DNA from 3 places in the Pseudomonas syringae pv. tomato str. DC3000 genome. Region 1 is predicted to be linked to each of the others. Evidence: predicted binding sites of a transcription regulator. Region 1 holds the regulator's gene; each other region holds the start of a gene.
What was found. The regulator FliA, encoded in region 1, starts transcription of late flagellar genes. The targets are predictions, from matches to a motif close to CTAAAGTTTNNNNNNNNNNNGCCGNTAA.

Region 1 (4,213 bases):
GATTGAGGCTCGGCCAGACGCGCCAGCGCCGCCAGCAGTTCCGGCGTCGCCGCAGTCACGTCAGTCCGTTCACGTACCTGGCCGAACATGCTGTTGACCGTGTCCAGAGCTTCCAGGACCACATCCATCAGTTCGGAATCAACGCGCCGCTCACCCTTGCGAAGGATGTCGAACACGTTCTCGGCGATGTGGCAGCACTCCACCAGCTCATGGAGCTGGAGGAAGCCGGCGCCGCCTTTTACAGTGTGAAAACCGCGAAAAATTGCATTGAGCAGATCAGCATCATCCGGTCGGCTTTCCAGCTCGACCAATTGTTCTGACAACTGCTCCAGAATTTCGCCGGCCTCTACCAGAAAATCCTGAAGGATCTCTTCATCGGCGCCGAAGCTCATGGGGTGCTCCCTAAAATTAACCGTCAACAGACCTTAGAAGCCGAGGCTCGATAGCAGATCGTCTACATCATCCTGTCCGGATACGACGTCTTCACGTTTATCGGCATGAATCTGCGGACCTTCACCCTTGTCGAGATGTTTTTTAGGATCTTTTTCAGCAAGGATGGATTCTTCGTCATGTTCGATGCCAGCGAAGCGATCGACATGGCTGGCCATGAGCACCAGCTTGAGCAAATTGCCCTCTACTTCGGTCACCAGTTGCGTGACGCGCTTGATCACCTGACCGGTGAGGTCCTGGTAATCCTGAGCAAGCAGAATATCGTTGAGGTGCGCGGAAACCGTATGGCTTTCCTTCTCGGTACGCGTCAGAAAACCATCGACGCGCTTGGCCAGTTCACGAAACTCTTCGGCACCGATTTCGCGACGCATGAAGCGTCCCCAGTCTTCGCTCAACGCCTTGGCGTCGGAACTCAGACCATTCATGATCGGCGTGCTTTCCTCGACCAGATCCATCGTACGGTTGGCCGCGTTCTCGGTCAGCCTGACGACGTAGGAAAGACGCTCCGTCGCGTCCGTGATCTGCGACACCTCTTCGGCCTGAGGCATATGCGGATCAATGTGGAAATTGACGATTGCACTGTGCAACTCACGCGTCAGCTTGCCCACTTCCTGATAAAGGCCGCGGTCACGGGTCTGATTGAGCTCATGGATCAGCTGCACAGCTTCGCCGAAACGGCCTTTTTCAAGGCTGGTGACGAGTTCCTGTGCGTGTCTTTTTAAGGTCGACTCAAAGTCGGCCATCGAATCATTGTTATCCATAGCGCCCTCACGGCATGCATCAGCTATTGACGCGTTCAAAGATCTTTTCGATCTTCTCTTTCAGCGCTTGAGCCGTGAATGGCTTGACTACATAACCGTTCACCCCGGCCTGGGCAGCTTCAATGATCTGCTCACGCTTGGCTTCGGCAGTAACCATCAGTACAGGAAGGCTTTTGAGACGATCGTCCGCACGGACCTGACGCAACAAGTCGATACCGGTCATGCCAGGCATGTTCCAGTCCGTCACCAGAAAGTCAAAGGCACCGCTCTGCAGCATCGGCAATGCGGTCAGACCGTCATCCGCTTCAGATGTGTTGGTAAACCCCAGATCACGCAACAGATTCTTGATGATCCGCCGCATCGTTGAGAAGTCATCAACGATGAGGATTTTCATGTTCTTGTCCAATTCGACCTCCAAGCAGTCTTTAACGCGTTCAGCACCTGAACACGCTGTTCACTCAATACTGGCACAGCACACCCCCAGCTATACGAAACGACGACGGGCTTGGCACAACGACAGTCAAGACTGCGACTAAAGCCCATCGAGACATTGCCCGACAGGCCCTTGCCTCGTCTATCCTGCTACCACGTAACGCTTTGCACAGCCGGCATGCAGACAACGCACGACAAACGTCGCGCACTGCCGTCAACGCGCTCGCCACTCCCCCAAACGCCCTCGCAAACGAGCTGCGCACTGGCTGTGTAACTGACTGACTCGAGATTCGCTGACACCAAGAACCTCTCCGATTTCCTTGAGGTTCAGCTCTTCGTCGTAGTACAGCGCCAACACCAGACGCTCGCGCTCTGGCAAATTGGCAATTGCATCGGCCAACGCTGCCTGGAAGCGCTCGTCTTCCAGGTCGCGTGATGGCTCAAGCGAACCGCTTGCGCCGTCCTCGTGCAGCCCTTCATGATCGCCGTCCTGCAGCAGGTCGTCGAAACTGAAGAGGCGGCTGCCCAAGGTGTCATTCAAAATCCCGTAATAATCATCAAGACTCAACTGGAGTTCGGCCGCAACCTCGTGATCTTTAGCGTCACGACCGGTTTTAGCTTCAATTGCGCGAATTGCGTCACTGACCATACGGGTATTGCGGTGAACCGAGCGAGGTGCCCAGTCCCCCTTGCGAACCTCATCGAGCATTGCACCACGAATGCGAATACCGGCATAGGTCTCGAAACTCGCACCCTTGGTGGAATCATACTTGGTGGAAACCTCGAGCAGGCCGATCATACCAGCCTGAATCAGATCCTCGACCTGCACACTGGCCGGCAAGCGCGCCAGCAGATGATAAGCGATACGCTTGACCAGCGGCGCATAACGCTCGATCAACTCGTACTGCGAATTACGGGAGGTTTTGCTGTACATCTGGTAGCCGCTCGCAGTCATTGCACAGGCCCCGCACTGGTCTGGTGAACGAGTCGCTCAACGAAGAACTCGAGATGACCCCGCGGGTTGGCTGGCAACGGCCAGGTATCAACCTTCTGGGCAATGGCCTTGAAAGCCAGCGCACATTTGGAACGCGGGAATGCTTCGTAGACGGCACGCTGCTTTTGTACCGCCTTGCGCACGCACTCGTCGTACGGCACGGCACCTACATATTGCAGGGCAACATCAAGAAAACGATCAGTCACTTTGGTGAGTTTGGCGAACAGGTTGCGTCCTTCCTGCGGGCTCTGGGCCATGTTGGCCAGCACCCGGAAACGGTTCATGCCGTAGTCGCGATTGAGCAGTTTGATCAGGGCGTACGCATCGGTGATCGACGTGGGCTCGTCGCACACCACCAGCAGCACTTCCTGAGCGGCGCGCACGAAGCTGACCACCGACTCGCCGATACCGGCAGCGGTATCGATCACCAGCACATCGAGGTTGTCGCCAATCTCGCTGAACGCCTGAATAAGGCCGGCATGCTGGGCCGGTGACAGGTGCACCATGCTCTGGGTGCCAGAGGCCGCAGGCACGATACGAACCCCGCCCGGCCCCTGCAACAGAACGTCGCGCAACTCACAGCGACCCTCTATCACATCGGCAAGCGTGCGTTTAGGCGTCAGCCCAAGCAGAACGTCGACATTGGCCAGGCCAAGATCGGCATCCAGCAGCATGACGCGCCGGCCAAGCTCGGCGAGGGCCAGTGATAGGTTCACTGACACGTTAGTCTTACCGACGCCACCTTTGCCACCGGTCACCGCGATAACCTGTACGGGATGCATGCTGCCCATGTTATTTCTTTACCTTGTCTTGCGTAGACCGAAACCACATCAAGGGCTGCACGTTCGCAAATGAACACCGCATGGCAGACCGTTGACGCAGGGACATTCCAAAAATATCCATCACTTAACCCACTCTCTTGCCAGGGGTGTGATAGAGGTCAGCAAACATATCCGCCATCGCTTCCTCGCTAGGCTCATCCTGCATCTGCACACTCACCGCACGACTCACCAGTTGATGACGTCGTGGAGTGTGCAGGTCATCAGGAATACGTGGACCGTCCGTGAGGTAGGCCACCGGTAACTCGTGACTGATCGCCAGGCTCAGGACTTCGCCCAGGCTGGCTGTTTCATCAAGCTTGGTCAGAATGCATCCGGCCAGGCCACACCGTTTGTAACTGTGATACGCAGCGGTCAGCACCTGCTTCTGGCTGGTCGTCGCCAGCACCAGGTAGTTACGTGATTTGATGCCGCGCCCTGCCAGGCTTTCAAGCTGCATGCGCAGCGCAGGATCACTGGCCTGCAGCCCGGCGGTATCGATCAGCACCACGCGCTTGCGCAGCAAAGGCTCCAGCGCCTGAACCAGCGACTGGCCCGGATCGACATGGGTGACCGGCACGTTGAGGATGCGCCCAAGAGTCTTGAGCTGTTCCTGCGCGCCGATGCGGAAACTGTCCATACTGACCAGGGCGATATTCTGCGGGCCGTACTTCAACACATAACGTGCCGCCAGTTTGGCCAGAGTGGTGGTCTTGCCCATACCGGCAGGACCGACCATGGCAATCACTCCGCCCTCT
Region 2 (4,213 bases), 2.2 Mb from region 1:
AATTAGACGTTTTCCGCTCTTAACTCATCGATTTTCCTTCAAACAGCACCTTTCCAAGGCGTTTTTCCGCATTACAGGCGCACCTCTCCCATCGCCAGCAGCCGTTTTCGCACCATCCAAAGGTTCGACAAGGCAAACAGAGTAGCCTGTTGCGCGGTGTTTTTAGCCAGCCCGCGAAACCGGACTTTCGTATAACCAAACTGGCGCTTGATCACGCGAAACGGATGTTCAACCTTCGCCCGTAACTGGGCTTTCGTGAACTCGATTTTGCGATAGACCCGTGCGATCAAACTTTTCTCGCCATGCTTTTTATAACGGCTTGGGCGGGCCGCAATTGACCAGATCATCTGACGATCCTGATGCTCCGCACGCTTGTCCACGCCGGTGTAGCCCGCATCACCGCTGACATAGGTTTCCTCACCATGTAGCAATTGATCAACCTGAGTCACGTCCGCCACATTCGCCGCAGTACCCACCAGGCTATGGACTAAACCCGACTCGGCATCGACGCCGATATGCGCTTTCATGCCGAAGAAATACTGGTTTCCTTTCTTCGTCTGATGCATTTCGGGATCGCGTTTGCCGTCCTTGTTCTTGGTCGAGCTCGGCGCATGAATGATCGTCGCATCGACCACCGTACCTTGGCGCAGCATCAAACCTCGATCACCCAGATAGCCATTGATGACCTGCAAAATCCCGCCTGCCAACTCATGCTTTTCCAACAGACGCCGGAAGTTGAGAATCGTGGTTTCATCGGCGATTCGATCCAGACTCAACCCTGCGAACTGGCGCAGGATCGTTGTCTCGTAAAGTGCTTCCTCCATCGCCGGATCGCTGTAACCAAACCAGTTCTGCATCAGGTGAATACGCAGCATCGCCATCAGCGGATAAGCCGGACGGCCACCTTCGCCCTTTGGATAATGTGGTTCGATAAGGGCAATCAAGCCTTTCCAGGGCACAACCTGATCCATCTCGATGAGAAAGCGCTCGCGGCGGGTATGCTTACGTTTACCCGCGTACTCGGCATCGGCGAAGGTCATCTGTTTCATCAGGGAAGCTCGGTGAAAGGTGTTGGGGTATTTTGCCAAATCAGGAAACCTTTTTCAGAGTTTCCCTAAGCGGGGAAGCGATGTGAAAACAGGGTTCAATAGAATTTTATAATTCAGCTGAAACTGCCATTATCTTCATGTATCTGTTTTGGTGCCTGTAGCGCCTGACTAAAAGCCGCCCAGTGCGTCACGCTGAAAACACCGAAAAAATGCAGCTATAAACAAACGCTATCAGTGAGTAAACCAAAGGGTTCAGATATAAAAGAGATTGTTGTATGGCTATCTGACATCTTTTAGATGACGGCATTAATATTTTGAATTTTTAGAAAAGGCCGCGATCTGTTTTTCGAGTCGACAAAGCAGGAGCACTCCCATGGCTGATGAAAAACACTTCCGTATCGATTACCTGCTGCATGGCAGTTACAAGACGTTCTATATAAGAGCAGGTGTCATGGACAACAAAGAGGCCTGGCATTGGGCGTCGGTGGATGCAGGGTTCGGTGCGATTCCCAAGTACCGTTCCGATCCGGTGCCCAAGCTGAGCAAGCCTCAGGCTGAAAAACTCGGGTTGTCGAATGTGGAGTGGACGAGGGCTTGAAACACAGCCTTGGTCTGCTCGGTCATTAACGCTCGCCGTCGTGCGTCACGATGTCGCACGACGGTGTAGCGGTTGATACGTAAAAACCGGCCGATCGGCCAAAACCAGCGTTTTTCTCGTGTTATCTGTCTAAAAACCCCCGTTTGAATCAACACCCGGCCCTGACTCTGTTCGTCATGCGCCATCCCCGCCGGTCCCCTTGCACCTTCTCAAGCTCACGTTCCATATGGCCTGGCCGATAGCTGGGTATCAGATTATGGCCCTCATTGAACTTCTCGATGAGGCATGCCTCTGAGGTGATATCACAGTGCCTTCATCTGAACGAATATGCCTGTTCAGCCTTGGCAAAGATGACGTAGCACCTGTCGCGACGCGAAGAAGGGATTTTCTTTAGCCGTATCAGGCACCCTAACTAAAAAGAGAACGTTATGAACATCCTTTCGCCTGGTATCTACCTGACCAACCGCCTGCGCTTCCCTGCCAAGTTCGCCGTATTAGCCATCATCGTCGTCATTCCGCTCATCGTTCTGGGGTTGCGGGTGTTCAACAGCCTGAACTCGAGCATCGACACCGTCGCCCAAGAGCGCGTCGGTCGAGAGTACCTGCACGTCGTAACGCCCATCCTGCGGCTGTCCATGCTGCAGCGTGCGGCAACCAACCGTTTGCTCGCTGGCGATGCGTCCGCGGCTCAAGACCTGGTCACCAACCGTGGCCAACTCGAGACAGCTTTCAATAACCTTGCCGACATGGACGCCCGTCAGGGCCGCACGCTGGAAACCGAGAATCGCGTGCAGCGCCTGCGTGACGGTGCCCGCTCGTTGATGGATAGCGTCAAGCCGGGCCTTGCGCAAGACGAGTTTTTTGCACAGTGGAGCGAGCAACTGGCTCAGACACTCAACTTTATCTACTACGTTTCGGCCACCTCGGGCATGGTGCTGGACGAAGATTACGCCTCGCTGTTTATGATCGACCTGAGCACCATCAGGATGCCTCGGGAAATCAACGTGGCCGGTCAGATCCGTGGCATTACGGCGGGATTGAGCACCGGGCAGGGCCTGAACGTACCGATGCGCGGTTCGCTTGAAAGCCTGTTGAAGATCGAGCTGCAATTTCGCGCGGAGCTTGAGCAAAGCATTCGCCTGCTCAAGCGTCGCGCTCCAGAACTCGCTGCCCGTATTGGCGAGCCGATAGCCACTGCCACCTCAACGATGGACAGCTTTCGCAACGATCTCTCGACCTACGTCAGAGGTTCTGAGTTTTCAGTGCAGCAGGGTCAGGCGCTGAGTGCTCGCGGCAATGTCGTGGTCGCGGGCCTCTACAAGGCTCAGGACGAAATTCAGACCGCGCTTCAGGGCGAACTGGATGCGCGTTACGACGCGCTCCTGCGTCAACGCGAAGTTGTCATCGCCATGTGCGTGGTGATGGGCCTATTGTTGCTCTATGCGTTCTGCAGCATTTATCGCGCCTTGCGCGTTGCCATCGACAGCCTGCTGGGTGTTACCCGGCGTCTGGCAGACGGCGATCTGAGTGCCCGTGCGCAGGTGGTCAGCCAAGACGAAATCGCGGATATCGGCAACGGCCTGAACGCGATGGCAGAGGCGTTCGCCAGCTCCATTTCGCACATGGATCGCACCTCCTACGAGCTGTCCGACGTCGCTGCACGACTGGGCACCTCCATCGGTCTGGCCAAGCAGTCGATGAACGCCCAGCAGGCTGAAACCGAACAAGTGGCCACGGCCATCAACGAGATGACCGCGAGCGTCGCCGACGTGGCGCAGAATACCGAAGGCGCAGCGATGGCGGCTGATGCGGCAAACACTGCGTCGCGTGACGGTTTGCGCATCATGGGCCAGACCCACTCGACCATTCAGGCGTTGGCTGAAGAGGTGGAAATCAGCGCCCAGAAAGTCCAGGCCCTGGCCCTGCATAGTCAGTCGATTGGTGGCGTTATCCAGGTCATCAGCACGATTGCCGACCAGACCAACCTGTTGGCCCTGAACGCTGCCATCGAAGCCGCACGGGCCGGCGAGCAAGGGCGCGGGTTTGCGGTGGTGGCTGACGAAGTCCGCACCCTGGCATCGCGCACCCAGGCTTCCACCCAAGAGATCCGCAGCATCATCGAGCAACTGCAAAGTGCAACCCATGCCGCCGTGCAACAGATGCAGGCCGGGCAGCACAAGGCGCAGGCCTGTATCAGTGCGGCCAGCGAAGCATCGGGCAGCCTGTCGAGCATCAGTCAGGGTGTGGAGCGTATCGTCGAGATGAACACCCAGATCGCCAGCGCTGCTGTGCAGCAGCATGCGGTGTCCGAAGACATCAACCGCAACGTCATGGAGATTCGCAACAGCTCCGGGACCCTGATGCTGGGCATCGACAACAATGCGGTCACGGCCGAAGAGCTGGCGCGGGTTGCCAGTGACATGCGCAGTGTCGTGGCGCGCTTCAAACTGGTTGCCTGACCTGCCGGGGGCGTTCAGCCCCCTGGCTTCCCCCGAATCAGCGCTCAGGCGCTGATTTCTTTTTTATAAAGTTTTGCTCCTGTGCGGCCGATAGCTCTGGCGCGCGG
Region 3 (4,213 bases), 2.0 Mb from region 1:
TGTTCCTGGGTTGCGGTGGTGATGGCTGCGAACTGGTGGCCGGCCGAGCGGCTTTGTTCGTCGATCTGGGCCAGTGCCGAGGCGACTTTGGCGTTGAGCGACAGGCCTTCCTGCATCAGCGTATTGCCCTGCTGCATGGTGCTGATCGCGTTGCCGGTTTCCTGCTGGATACTGGCGATCATGCCGGAAATCTCGTCGGTCGCTTCGCGAGTACGAGACGCCAGGCTGCGCACTTCGTCAGCCACCACGGCAAAGCCGCGGCCTTGTTCACCGGCACGCGCGGCCTCGATGGCGGCGTTGAGGGCCAGCAGGTTGGTCTGGTCGGCAATCGAGGTGATCACCCCGACAATGCTGCCAATTTCCTGCGAGCGCTGGCCCAGTGTGTCGATGACTGTGGCGGTGCTGCTCAGCGAGGTGGCGATTTGTTGCAGCGATGAAGACGCCTCGTCCATCGAGGTGCGACCGATGCGGGTCTGCTGGGCGTTTTCCTGCGCCAGGCGCTCGGTGTTGCCCATGTTGTCGGCGATGTTCATCGACGTGGCGCTGAATTCTTCGACCGCACCGGCCATGCTGGTGATCTCGCCGGACTGTTGTTCCATGCCCTCGTAAGCGCCGCCAGACAACCCGGACAGTGCGTGGGCACGGGTGCTGACTTCCTGCGCGGCGGTACGGATATGCGACACCATGGAGGACAGCGCTTCACTCATCTTGTTGAAGCTGCCGGACAGTTGGCCGATCTCGTCGTTGCTGGTCACATTGAGGCGCACGCTCAGGTCGCCCGCGCCCAGTGCATCGGCCTGGCGAACCAGCTCAGACAACGGACGCAGCTTGCTGCGCAGCAGCCAGATAGCGCTGATGACGGCGATCAGCATGGCCAGCAGGCTACCGATGGCCAGTTGGGTGCCGACGCTCCAGGTCACTTCGCTGATTTCACTGCGTGGCATGCTGGCGATGACTGTCCAGGGGCCACCAGCGAACGGTTGGCCGACGCTGTAGAAGTCGCCGCCGCCTTCATTCCAGAACTGTGCCTTGCCCGGTTTGCTTGCAAGGTCAGCGACAGCTTTCGCGGCACCGTCGAGGGATTTGATGCCCGCAGGCGGAACCAGCCAGGTGCCCTTCTCATCGAGCAATGCCAGCGAGCCGGTAGAGCCGATGCGGAAGCTCTTCAGGTTATCGAACTGGGTTTTCTGTGCATCGGTGTAATCGAATCCTACAAACAGCGCGGCAATGATCTTGCCGCTGCTGTCGCGAACCGGGCTGTATTGCGTCATGTAGTAGCGATCAAACAACACCGCTTTGCCTACGTAGCTCTGACCGGCCATCAAACGCTCATAGGCAGTGCCCTTGCGATCCAGCACGGTGCCGATGGCGCGCGTACCATCCTGTTTGCTCAACGAGGTGCTGATACGAATGAAGTCGTCGCCGCTGCGCACGAATATCGTCGCGACGCCTGCGGTCATCGAACGAAATTCGTCGACTTCGGTAAAGTCGTTGTTCAGGGCAGTATCGCGCAGATACAGGCCTGGGGTCTGGGTGCCCGCGACCGCAACCGGTTTGTCGGTCTGCAAGGTCAGGCCGCCGGCGAAGCGCTTCTCGAACAAGCCGCTCAGGCGCTGGGTGCTGTCGCGCAGTGTGCTGTGAAAGGTGCTGAGCTGATCGGCCAGCAACCGGGCTTCGCTCGACATGTGTTCTTCGCGAATGACCAGATTGGATGCGTCCAGAGACCTCAGAGCGAACAGCGTACTGCCGCTGATAACAACTGCCAGGATCACCGCCAGAGCAATACCGAGTTGCGAGGCAATTCGGGTACGGGGCTTGGACATAGAGACTCCACGCCAAATGATTGGAGTCGCCGGGTCCGTGGCTTACCATTCAGCTGATTTTAGTTAAGGTTTTCAAGCCACCGGATGGGCGGTCGTTAAACATTTCTTCGGCCAGTAAGATCGTTACTTGAGCGCGAGGCGCGACATTAACAAATGATGGCAGTTCAATACTAAACAAATTTTTCAACGCAGTACTTCAACTAGCGGCAACTTCATCGCCTTCACTTCCGCCTGAAGAAAATCGCTCAGCCGCCGCAACCGCTCTGCGCCGGGCCTTGTGCGCGGCCACACCAGGTAATAGTTCTCGCCACTGAACACTGCCGTGCGCCACGGCAGGCTCAAGCGCGACTGCGCCAGATCCTCGGCGACCATCAGCAAATCGCCCATCGACACGCCATAACCCCGTGCTGCCGCAATCATCCCCAGTTCAAGCGTGTCGAAAACCTGCCCGCCCTTGAGCGAGACCTGGTCTGCCAGACCCATGCGGTTGAGCCAGGTGCGCCAGTCACGCCGATCAGGTGTGGGGTGCAGCAATTCGGCCTTGGCCAGCCGCTCTACATCCCACGGCGGATCCTGCGACAACGTCGGTGCACCCACCGGAATCAACAACTCCGCAAACAGCAGCGTGGCTTCCCAGTCCGAGGGGAAATGCCCCTGGCTGAGCAGAATCGCGCAGTCGAAAGGCTCCCGGGTAAAGTCCACGGCATCGATGTCCATCCATGCGCTGGTCAGTTGCACCTCGTTACCCACTTGCAGATGACGGAAGCGGCTGAGCCGGGCCAGCAGCCAGCGCATGGTCAGGGTCGATGGCGCTTTCATGCGCAGGACGCCCTCGTCGGTCTGCAGCGTGCTGCACGCTCGCTCCAGAGCCAGGAAGCCGTCGCGTACGCCGGGTAACAAGGTGCGTGCCGACTCGGTCAGTTGCAAGTTGCGCCCGTTACGCTGAAACAAACGGCAGGCAAAGTGCTCTTCCAGCGTGCGGATATGGCGGCTTACTGCACTTTGAGTAATCGATAGTTCTTCAGCCGCCCGCGTGAACGAGGTATGTCGTGCGGCGGCTTCAAACGCCCTTAGTGCATAAAGAGGAGGCAGATTACGAGGCATGCGGAGCTTCCTGCTGGCGACGAGCAGCTACTTTACTGCAGATTGATTCAGATGAGTTTTACTCATGCAGCGCATCAGGTTTATCGTTTTGTGCTTCGACGTCCAAGCGCCCAGAATAGATGCTCATCCGAACTCCCGCCGTAGAGCACCGCCGACATGCAGCCGCCCGCCTTCAAAGAACTCTGGATCATCCTGCGCCTGGCCGGGCCGCTGATCGCCTCACAGATGGCGCACATGCTGATGGTCTTCACCGACACCGTTATGATGGGCAAAATTGGCCCCGAAGCGCTGGCGGGCGGCGGTCTGGGCGCTGCCACATACAGCTTCATCTCGTTCTTCTGTGTGGGCGTGATGGCGGCGGTTGGTACGCTGGTGTCGATTCGGCATGGCGCAGGCGACAGCGAAGGGGTAACCCGCCTGACGCAGGCGGGCCTGTGGCTGGCGTGGGGGATGGCGTTGATCGCCGCACTGCTGCTGTGGAATCTCGAGCCGATCCTGTTGCAGTTAGGGCAGGCCGAAGCCAACGTGCACATGGCTGCTCAATTTCTGATCACCCTGCCCTTCGCGCTGCCCGGCCTGCTCAGCTTCATGGCGCTGCGCGGCTTTACCAGCGCGCTCGGCCGCGCAGGCCCGGTGATGACTATCAGCGTGGCCGGGGCTGTCGCCAACTTTGTGCTTAATTACGCGATGATCAATCAGTGGCTCGGGCTGCCCAATCTGGGGCTGATGGGGATCGGGCTGGTGACTGCGATGGTGACCAACTGCATGGCGCTGGCGCTCGCCTGGCACATCAAAAGGCACCCCGCCTACGCGGCGTACCCGATCAGCAAGGGGCTGTCGAAGCTCTCGCGCAGTCACCTGAAAGAGCTGTGGCGTCTTGGCCTGCCGATTGGCGGGACTTATGCGGTCGAGGTCGGTCTGTTCACCTTTGCGGCGTTCTGCATGGGCGCAATGGGCAGCACGCAGATGGCGGCGCACCAGATCGCCCTGCAGACGGTGTCCATGGCGTTCATGATCCCGGTGGGTATTTCTTACGCAGTGACCATGCGCATCGGCCAGCACTACGGTGCCGGCAACATACTGATGGCGCGCACGGCAGGCCGTCTGGGCATCGGTTTTGGCGGCAGCGTGATGCTGCTGTTCGGCATTTTTTTCTGGCTGGCCCCGCATTGGGTCATCGGCCTGTTTCTGGACCTTGATGACCCGGCGTTTGCCGAGATTGTCGTGCTGGCCGCAAAACTGCTGGCCATTGCGGCCTGGTTCGAGTTTTTCGACGGCACCCAGAC

Region 2: the regulator FliA is predicted to act here: its motif matches at 1,862-1,889, upstream of PSPTO_RS28760 (methyl-accepting chemotaxis protein).
Region 3: the regulator FliA is predicted to act here: its motif matches at 1,928-1,955, upstream of PSPTO_RS00625 (methyl-accepting chemotaxis protein).

The regions. Positions count from the first base shown of each region.
Region 1 covers NC_004578.1:2,163,285-2,167,497, reverse strand. Annotated here, with positions in the region: gene PSPTO_RS10295 (chemotaxis protein CheA) at 1-392, opposite strand, end outside; gene PSPTO_RS10290 (protein phosphatase CheZ) at 426-1,211, opposite strand; gene PSPTO_RS10285 (chemotaxis response regulator CheY) at 1,231-1,605, opposite strand; gene fliA (RNA polymerase sigma factor FliA) at 1,858-2,598, opposite strand; gene fleN (flagellar synthesis regulator FleN) at 2,595-3,428, opposite strand; gene flhF (flagellar biosynthesis protein FlhF) at 3,544-4,213, opposite strand, start outside.
Region 2 covers NC_004578.1:6,327,121-6,331,333, reverse strand. Annotated here, with positions in the region: gene PSPTO_RS28770 (IS5-like element ISPssy family transposase) at 72-1,049, opposite strand; gene PSPTO_RS28765 (DUF6555 family protein) at 1,423-1,647, shown strand; gene PSPTO_RS28760 (methyl-accepting chemotaxis protein) at 2,076-4,106, shown strand.
Region 3 covers NC_004578.1:136,579-140,791, reverse strand. Annotated here, with positions in the region: gene PSPTO_RS00625 (methyl-accepting chemotaxis protein) at 1-1,823, opposite strand, end outside; gene PSPTO_RS00620 (LysR substrate-binding domain-containing protein) at 2,007-2,927, opposite strand; gene PSPTO_RS00615 (NorM family multidrug efflux MATE transporter) at 3,084-4,213, shown strand, end outside.